Regions from separate parts of the Paenibacillus sp. FSL R5-0914 genome, predicted to be linked through region 2. Evidence: a T-box and tRNA genes for the amino acid it is inferred to sense, from the RefSeq annotation. Region 2 holds a T-box; the other holds one or more tRNA genes.
The links. A T-box is a leader RNA that pairs with one kind of tRNA and senses whether it is charged. The one in region 2 lies ahead of pheS (phenylalanine--tRNA ligase subunit alpha), so its partner is inferred to be a tRNA-Phe.
Positions count from the first base shown of each region.

Region 1 (4,403 bases), on a different contig from region 2:
GTATCTGGGGTAGGGGAGCGTTGTATGTGGGTTGAAGGTGTACCGTAAGGAGCGCTGGACAGCATACAAGTGAGAATGCCGGTATGAGTAACGAAAAGATCAGTGAGAATCTGATCCGCCGAAAGCCCAAGGTTTCCTGAGGAAGGCTCGTCCGCTCAGGGTAAGTCGGGACCTAAGGCGAGGCCGAAAGGCGTAGTCGAAGGACAACAGTTTGAAATTACTGTACCACCGTAATCCGCTATGAGCGATGGGGTGACGCAGGAGGGTAGTGACGCGGACTGATGGATATGTCCGTCTAAGCAGTGAGGCTGATGTGTAGGCAAATCCGCACATCGTTAAGGCTGGGCTGTGATGGGGAGCGAAAATTACAGTAGCGAAGGTCATGATCTCACACTGCCAAGAAAAGCCTCTAGCCAGGAGAAGGTGCCCGTACCGCAAACCGACACAGGTAGGCGAGAAGAGAATTCTAAGGCGCGCGGAAGAACTCTCGTTAAGGAACTCGGCAAAATGACCCCGTAACTTCGGGAGAAGGGGTGCCCCGGTAGTGTGAATAGCACGAGGGGGCCGCAGTGAAAAGGCCCAAGCGACTGTTTAGCAAAAACACAGGTCTGTGCGAAGCCGCAAGGCGAAGTATACGGGCTGACGCCTGCCCGGTGCTGGAAGGTTAAGGGGAGTGGTTAGGGGTAACCCGAAGCTATGAACCGAAGCCCCAGTAAACGGCGGCCGTAACTATAACGGTCCTAAGGTAGCGAAATTCCTTGTCAGGTAAATTCTGACCCGCACGAATGGCGTAACGACTTGGGCGCTGTCTCAACGAGAGATCCGGTGAAATTTTAATACCTGTGAAGATGCAGGTTACCCGCGACAAGACGGAAAGACCCCATGGAGCTTTACTGCAGCTTGATATTGAATTTGGGTACGATCTGTACAGGATAGGTGGGAGCCGTAGAAATCGGAGCGCAAGCTTCGGTGGAGGCGCCGTTGGGATACCACCCTGATCGTATCTAGGTTCTAACCTAGTACCCTAATCGGGTACGGGGACCGTGTCAGGCGGGCAGTTTGACTGGGGCGGTCGCCTCCTAAAGAGTAACGGAGGCGTTCCAAGGTTCCCTCAGAATGGTTGGAAATCATTCGAAGAGTGCAAAGGCATAAGGGAGCTTGACTGCGAGACCTACAAGTCGAGCAGGGACGAAAGTCGGACTTAGTGATCCGGTGGTACCGCATGGAAGGGCCATCGCTCAACGGATAAAAGCTACCCTGGGGATAACAGGCTTATCTCCCCCAAGAGTCCACATCGACGGGGAGGTTTGGCACCTCGATGTCGGCTCATCGCATCCTGGGGCTGAAGTAGGTCCCAAGGGTTGGGCTGTTCGCCCATTAAAGCGGTACGCGAGCTGGGTTCAGAACGTCGTGAGACAGTTCGGTCCCTATCTGTCGTGGGCGCAGGAAATTTGAGAGGAGCTGTCCTTAGTACGAGAGGACCGGGATGGACGTACCGCTGGTGCACCAGTTGTTTCGCCAGAAGCATGGCTGGGTAGCTACGTACGGACGGGATAAGCGCTGAAAGCATCTAAGCGTGAAGCCCCCCTCAAGATGAGATTTCCCAATTAGTAAGACCCCTTGAAGACGACGAGGTAGATAGGTTGGAGGTGGAAGTGCAGTAATGCATGGAGCTGACCAATACTAATCGGTCGAGGGCTTATCCTATACTTAAAACGCAAATTCAATTCGGATTCAGTTTTCAGGCATCAAGCCTGGTATGAATATTCCCTGATAGCTCAGTTGGTAGAGCACTCGACTGTTAATCGAGTTGTCACAGGTTCGAGTCCTGTTCGGGGAGCCATATGGAGAGGTGTCCGAGTTTGGCCGAAGGAGCACGATTGGAAATCGTGTAGGCGCCACAAGCGTCTCGAGGGTTCGAATCCCTCTCTCTCCGCCACAAATTTTACTTAGTATGGCCCGTTGGTCAAGGGGTTAAGACACCTCCCTTTCACGGAGGTAACATGGGTTCGAATCCCATACGGGTCACCAAATTTTCACTTGATTTTACATAGTGGACTTTGGTACAATAACAATTGTTGTTTACGGAGGCTTAGCTCAGCTGGGAGAGCATCTGCCTTACAAGCAGAGGGTCGGGGGTTCGATCCCCTCAGCCTCCACCATATTCATTTAAGAACGACGCGGGGTGGAGCAGCCCGGTAGCTCGTCGGGCTCATAACCCGAAGGCCGCAGGTTCAAATCCTGCCCCCGCAACCAATTTTCATCAAGTAATTATATCTTTTGGAACCGTGGTGTAGTTGGCCTAACATGCCTGCCTGTCACGCAGGAGATCGCGAGTTCGAATCTCGTCGGTTCCGCCATTTTCTTGGCTCGATAGCTCAGTCGGTAGAGCAGAGGACTGAAAATCCTCGTGTCGGCGGTTCGAATCCGTCTCGAGCCACCATATAGTATACAACTTAATATGCCGGTGTAGCTCAATTGGTAGAGCAACTGACTTGTAATCAGTAGGTTGGGGGTTCAAGTCCTCTCGCCGGCACCATCTTTGGGGGATTAGCGAAGTGGCCAAACGCATCAGACTGTAAATCTGCTCACGTACGTGTTCGGTGGTTCGAATCCATCATCCCCCACCATTTTTTTAGGGGCATAGTTTAAAGGTAGAACAACGGTCTCCAAAACCGTTGGTGTGGGTTCAATTCCTGCTGCCCCTGCCAATCTTTATCTAAAGTCTTTCTCTAAAGTTTAATATGGCGGTCGTGGCGAAGGGGTTAACGCACCGGTTTGTGGATCCGGCATTCGTGGGTTCAAGTCCCATCGGTCGCCCCATTTACTTTAAGAAGAACAGCAACAATATTAGTTTAATATGGCGATTGTGGCGAAGTGGTTAACGCACCGGATTGTGGTTCCGGCATTCGTGGGTTCGAGACCCATCAGTCGCCCCTTTTATTTTAAAATGTTATTGGGGATTAGCCAAGCGGTAAGGCAACGGACTTTGACTCCGTCACGCATAGGTTCAAATCCTATATCCCCAGCCATTTTATGCGGACGTGGCTCAGCGGTAGAGCATCGCCTTGCCAAGGCGAGGGTCGCGGGTTCGATTCCCGTCGTCCGCTCCAAAGTTTTCATATGGCGCCATAGCCAAGTGGTAAGGCAAAGCTCTGCAAAAGCTTTATCCCCAGTTCAAATCTGGGTGGCGCCTCCATTAAGTTCATATGTGCCGGCGTGGCGGAATGGCAGACGCGCTCGACTCAAAATCGAGAGGGAAACCGTGGAGGTTCGAGTCCTCTCGCCGGTATATCAAAAAGGTTTGTAAAGTTGCTTATACAAGCAACTTTACAAACCTTTTTTCTTTGTCTTTGAGCTTTTATTCTTAAGCCGTTGAATTAGAGGCGTCTCTAATCAACGGCCTTTTTGTGTGGAATGTTGTTTTATTGACTGCTTAGTCGGAATGCTCGTGGGGTGAGACCAATTTCACGTTTAAACATATTGCAGAATTGGGCGTCATTCACAAACCCAGCAGCAGCTGATACTTCAGAGATATGCATTTGGGTATGTTGCAAGAGAGACTTTGCATAATCCAGACGTTTCAATAGTAGATAGCGCAGAGGTGAAGAACCGAATCGCTCTTTAAATAAATGGCGGAAACGATCATAGCTGTATCCAGACATCTCTGAAAGTGTTGCGACCGATAGCTTATGGCGGTAATGCTCATTCATATAGTTTAGAACATATTGGACTCTGTCTTCCGTTGGTGATTGAAACCCAGAGGCGCTAAGAAGCCGTATCAGATGAACAGTGATTTCGCTCATTTGAAGGTTCAATAGTTCAGAGAATCCATCTTGTTTGCGCGTAAACTCTGCTTTCATTCGAAGCAAGATCTGTAGAACAGTATGGTCTTTATCATCTTCATATACGCCTTGCAAATTCTCCATATTTGGGTGATTTGAATGGAAGCCTACAAATAGTATAGTAGCATCCTCGCGATGATTCTCGTCATGTTTATGATTGGGTGGTATCAGCGCGAATGAAGAAGAACGAAAATGATAACTTCGCGAACCTACATTGGTAGTTCCTAATCCGTTTAAATAATAGACTAGTTCATAACATTCATGCTGGTGTGGTGGAATATAGGTATTAACCTCATGTGCTGCATTTACAATATATAGAACACGATCCATGATGAGCCTCCAATAATTATGTTTTAGCCGAATCGCACAAAATTATGACCGAAATCATATAATTATTTTCATTAATATTTGATATGATCGTATCAAGAAATCCGAAGATTAGCAACCTGACTGGCCATCTCGTTCGGAAATTAGTCGGATTATTCGTAAAAATTATAATTTTCTCTCTTTTTTTGAGTGTATTCGTTAAAATCATTAAATTTTTGACAATGTTACATG
Region 1 covers NZ_JBBORH010000001.1:1,835,372-1,839,774, forward strand. Annotated here, with positions in the region: rRNA gene MKX60_RS08100 (23S ribosomal RNA) at 1-1,707, shown strand, start outside; tRNA gene MKX60_RS08105 (tRNA-Asn) at 1,768-1,843, shown strand; tRNA gene MKX60_RS08110 (tRNA-Ser) at 1,847-1,939, shown strand; tRNA gene MKX60_RS08115 (tRNA-Glu) at 1,957-2,031, shown strand; tRNA gene MKX60_RS08120 (tRNA-Val) at 2,087-2,162, shown strand; tRNA gene MKX60_RS08125 (tRNA-Met) at 2,180-2,256, shown strand; tRNA gene MKX60_RS08130 (tRNA-Asp) at 2,283-2,360, shown strand; tRNA gene MKX60_RS08135 (tRNA-Phe) at 2,368-2,443, shown strand; tRNA gene MKX60_RS08140 (tRNA-Thr) at 2,464-2,539, shown strand; tRNA gene MKX60_RS08145 (tRNA-Tyr) at 2,545-2,630, shown strand; tRNA gene MKX60_RS08150 (tRNA-Trp) at 2,638-2,711, shown strand; tRNA gene MKX60_RS08155 (tRNA-His) at 2,748-2,823, shown strand; tRNA gene MKX60_RS08160 (tRNA-His) at 2,864-2,936, shown strand; tRNA gene MKX60_RS08165 (tRNA-Gln) at 2,958-3,032, shown strand; tRNA gene MKX60_RS08170 (tRNA-Gly) at 3,039-3,113, shown strand; tRNA gene MKX60_RS08175 (tRNA-Cys) at 3,126-3,199, shown strand; tRNA gene MKX60_RS08180 (tRNA-Leu) at 3,214-3,292, shown strand; gene MKX60_RS08185 (AraC family transcriptional regulator) at 3,426-4,175, opposite strand.
Region 1: it encodes a tRNA-Phe, which carries the amino acid that the T-box ahead of pheS (phenylalanine--tRNA ligase subunit alpha) is inferred to sense. The anticodon was not compared.

Region 2 (4,403 bases):
CTGATTTGTACTTAAAGAAAGAAAATTAATTTTGCTTTCGCCGGAGGTTTCTTTCAGCGTTATTTTTAATTGATTGAACTGGTAGGTGTAAGGAACATTGGCCACGACATAAACGTCTGCGGATTCATTTGGCCCGAGTATGGTTTGCGTGCTTTCTGTGACGACTTGGGAAGTGCTGCTAATATCACTCTCACCAGCTTTAATGACACTTGTAAATGCAGGAAGCTGCACAGAGGTCGATTTCGTGTTGCGAATATTGATTTTAGCTACAAGCTGATCTTTGTCTGCCCAAGGTAGCCGCTGGATGTTCTCAAGCTTGACAGCAAATGTGCCGTAACTGTTCTCCACCGCGTATTCTGTATCCTGCCAATTGTTAGTTTGGAGTGTGTAAGGAATCTGATAATAGGCTGTAGGAAAAATGATCTTACCCTCTACAGCGGGTTCAGTCATTTGCAGCTGTAGCGTTCCTTGAGCTATCGTTAGCGGAACTTCTGCACTGAGCTCAATTATTTTTTCTTCAAGGGGTTTGAGTGTAAGGTTTGCGAAAGCCTTCGTGTCCAACGGAAAGCTATATCCTTCAGCGGCTTTAACGGTAAACTCATAAGCAGGCAAAGTAATCGCCTTGTTGCCGCTATTTTTTACTCGAAATTGCAGCGTCCACTTCGCGGTGCCGTTGTCGGCATAGACATTGGCGCTTTTTAACTGCGTCTCGACAGTATTATTGTTGATCGTAAGCTTCTTGATGACATTGCTAGCTACGACAAGATCTGGTGTGGTAGCAGCGGGAAGGTTATAGGTGACGATGGGCAAAGCAATTTTTAATGAGGTATCTTCTCCAGCAAACTGCAGAATCATATTGTCTGTCTTCATATAAGAGGGAATTTCCGTCATGTAGTAGATCGTCTTTTTTTCCTGTGGCTGTACTTTGTAGTTACTGCTCGTATCATCAAGCGTTAATTCAAATACAGATCCTCCTGCAGATGCGAGGTATCCCTTAAGTCCAGGATCACTTAGCACTTTGGTTCCTTGATTGGTTAAGCTCACACCTACTTTGGCGTATACCTTACCGTTATATTTGTAAATTTGCAGACTTTCTGTTTTGGTTGTTACGGGCTGATTATTCAAGGTTATCTTTTTACTTTGGCCTCTAGCGACCGCTTGTGAAAAAGCCACAGGCAAGGTGAAGGTCCCCAGCTTTTTTTGATAATCAGTACTGCTGAAATCCCAACCGAATACTGAAATCTTCACTCCATTTAAAGATGTGGATTTACCGACGTTTGCGTAATAGGTTACGGATTGACTGCTTTTGGAGGGGATAGATTTGATGGTTGCACTGCTGGTTACTGGGCTTCCTTGGATAACGGTTCCTCCTGCAGTAGTTACTTTAGAGAAATAGTCCACAAGATTGATGCTGTTTCCGCTCCCATTGTTATAGCTGAGGGTGTATGTAAGAATATTGCCGCCATCCTGAGTCAAAAAGCCAACATCGGTCAGCTTCACACTAAAGTTACTCTTTAAAGCTATCGAGCCGAGTTTATCCAGAGTGGATACAGTGGTGGCAGTTGCTGTTTTGGTGGATGAAGTAGTAGTTGATGCCGCGTATGCTCCATACGCTGAAGCTTGACTCAGAACTGCTGCGCTAAGTATGATCACAGCTACTTTTGTTCTTCGTGCATGCATGTAATTCCCTCCCGGTATGAAAGTCCTTGTATTTTGAAGGTGATTTATGATTGAGTACAACCATGCCTTCTTAATAATGGAAATTATCAAGCTCCGCTGAACGTTAGCTGAAAAAAAGTCCCCAAAATGGCTCTGAACCTTAAAGCCAGCTTAAAGCCAGATAAAAATTGCCCTAATTATGCTTGAACTTGTCAAAACGACAGATCTTGCATATAATAAACAGACATATCTCTTGCATAAAAGAGATACCTGACAATTAGATTGAATTGTGAAATGCAGTGATGGAGAAGAGTACACAGTGCCTGACTTACAGGGAGGAGACGCCGGTGATTGAGAGCGTTTCTAGGATACAGAGCTGTCGAAGTTCACTCCGGAGCAGTTCCTTGAATTCCTTAAGATTGCCTTGTAAGGAAGCGTAGGGGAAACCGGTCACAGACCGTTATTTCTGTATAAAGTGAGATAGGTATCTGTCCAGCTAAAAGAGGGAATGAAGCTCTTAAGGGGAACAGATCAGCTTGTCTAACAAGGGTGGTACCACGGTCTTTTCGTCCCTTACCGGGAGGAAAGGCCTTTTTTTGTTGAACTAGACAATGATTGAAGGGGGCTGTACACGGCCATGAAAGAGAAGTTGGAAGCATTGAAGGTTGAAGCGCTGGCTAAGTTGCAGGAGGTTATGGATCCACAGGTTTTGAATGACCTAAGAGTGAAATATCTCGGTAAAAAAGGCGAGCTTACAGAAGTTCTACGTGGTATGGGAGGACTTAGTGCTGAGGAGCGTCCGGTTATCGGGCAAGTAGCGAATCAGGTGCGTAGTGCCATTGAGGAGATTATTGGAGCGAAGCAAGAGACTTTTCAACAGCAAGAGACTCAGCAACGTCTACAGGCTGAAAAAGTAGACGTAACATTGCCAGGTCGCCGCATGCAGCAAGGGGGCGTTCACCCGCTTAGCAGAGTGGTTCAGGAAATTGAGGATATTTTCATTGGTATGGGTTACCGTGTGGCTGAAGGCCCGGAAGTGGAGACCGATTATTATAACTTTGAAGCCCTAAATCTGCCTAAAAATCACCCGGCACGTGATATGCAGGATTCCTTTTATTTAACGGATGACCTGCTTATGCGTACTCAAACGTCTCCGGTACAGATTCGTACTATGCAGGCTATGAACGGTGAAGTTCCAGTTAAAATCATTTGCCCGGGTAAAGTATTCCGCCGCGATGATGACGATGCAACGCATTCCTTCCAGTTCCATCAAATTGAAGGTTTGGTTATTGGAAGCAACATTCGGATGAGTGATCTGAAAGGCACCTTGCAGCAATTCGTACAAGAAATGTTCGGCCCGAATACAGACATTCGTCTTCGTCCGAGCTTCTTCCCATTCACCGAGCCAAGCGTTGAAGTGGACGTAAGCTGCTTCAAATGTGGCGGCGATGGCTGCAGACTGTGCAAGCAAAGCGGATGGTTAGAAATCCTTGGCGCCGGCATGGTGCATCCAAATGTTCTGAAAATGGGTGGCTATGATCCTGCTAAGTATAGCGGCTTCGCATTTGGTATGGGTGTTGAACGGATTGCTATGCTTAAATACGGCATCGATGACATCCGTCATTTCTATAACAACGATATGAGTTTTGTAAAGCAGTTCAAGGGCGTTTAGATTTTTGGTGGGCGAGCTGGCTGACGGGTTAGGAGTAAGTAGCAATTGGGTTACTGATCTTGCTTAATAAAAGACTATTAATAGAAGGAACGGAGAGAAATTTTGGAACTGTAGAAGCGCCAGCGTTCGCCTTTATCCTCGGATTTCTACCGCGAGAAGTGGTTTTAATCAGGAAATCTGAGGATAACAGTGATCGGAAGTCCAATATTTTTCGTAGTGACTGCTCTAAATAGGACGGTTATGAAGCTTTGATCGAGTAATCCTAAATTGTACTACTCCCACAGGAAGCAGATCGAACGGCAAGTAGATAAATACATCTGAAACATAAAGGAAGTGAGCGGACATGAAAGTATCAACCGGATGGTTGGCTGATTATACATCGATTGAAGGAGTAACCGCCGATAAGCTAGCGGAGAAGATTACCGCTGCCGGCATTGAAATTGACGGAGTAGAGCGCCGCAATAAAGGGATTTCCGGCATCGTAACCGGCTATGTGAAATCGAAAGAAAAGCATCCTGATGCGGATAAACTGAACGTATGTATCGTGGATGCAGGTCAAGGTGAAGATCTGCAAATCGTCTGTGGCGCAAAGAATGTAGCTGCGGGACAAACCGTTCCTGTAGCTCTTGTTGGCGCTAAGCTGCCAGGGCTGGATATCAAAAAAGCGAAGCTGCGCGGGGTATTATCACAAGGGATGATCTGCTCGGCTAAAGAATTGGGACTCAATGATAAATTGCTTCCTAAAGAGCAGCAAGAAGGAATTCTTGTACTTCCTGAAGGTACAGAGATCGGTCAAGATATTTCAAAGTTGCTGGGTCTAGATGATGAAATTCTGGAATTCGATCTGACTCCGAACCGTTCAGACTGTCTAAGTATGATTGGTGCTGCTTATGAAGTGAGCGCGATTCTTGGACGTGACATCAAATTACCAGATCCTGCGAGTGAAATGATTGAGATCAGCGGAGCAGCTGCTCAATCTATTTCCGTTAAGATTGAGAATGAAGAACATTGCAGTCATTACGCAGTTCGTTATATCTCAGGTGTTAAACCTGCAGCATCCCCGCTGTGGATT
Region 2 covers NZ_JBBORH010000003.1:935,452-939,854, forward strand. Annotated here, with positions in the region: gene MKX60_RS27420 (hypothetical protein) at 1-1,680, opposite strand, end outside; T-box leader at 1,950-2,236, shown strand; gene pheS (phenylalanine--tRNA ligase subunit alpha) at 2,297-3,331, shown strand; gene pheT (phenylalanine--tRNA ligase subunit beta) at 3,675-4,403, shown strand, end outside.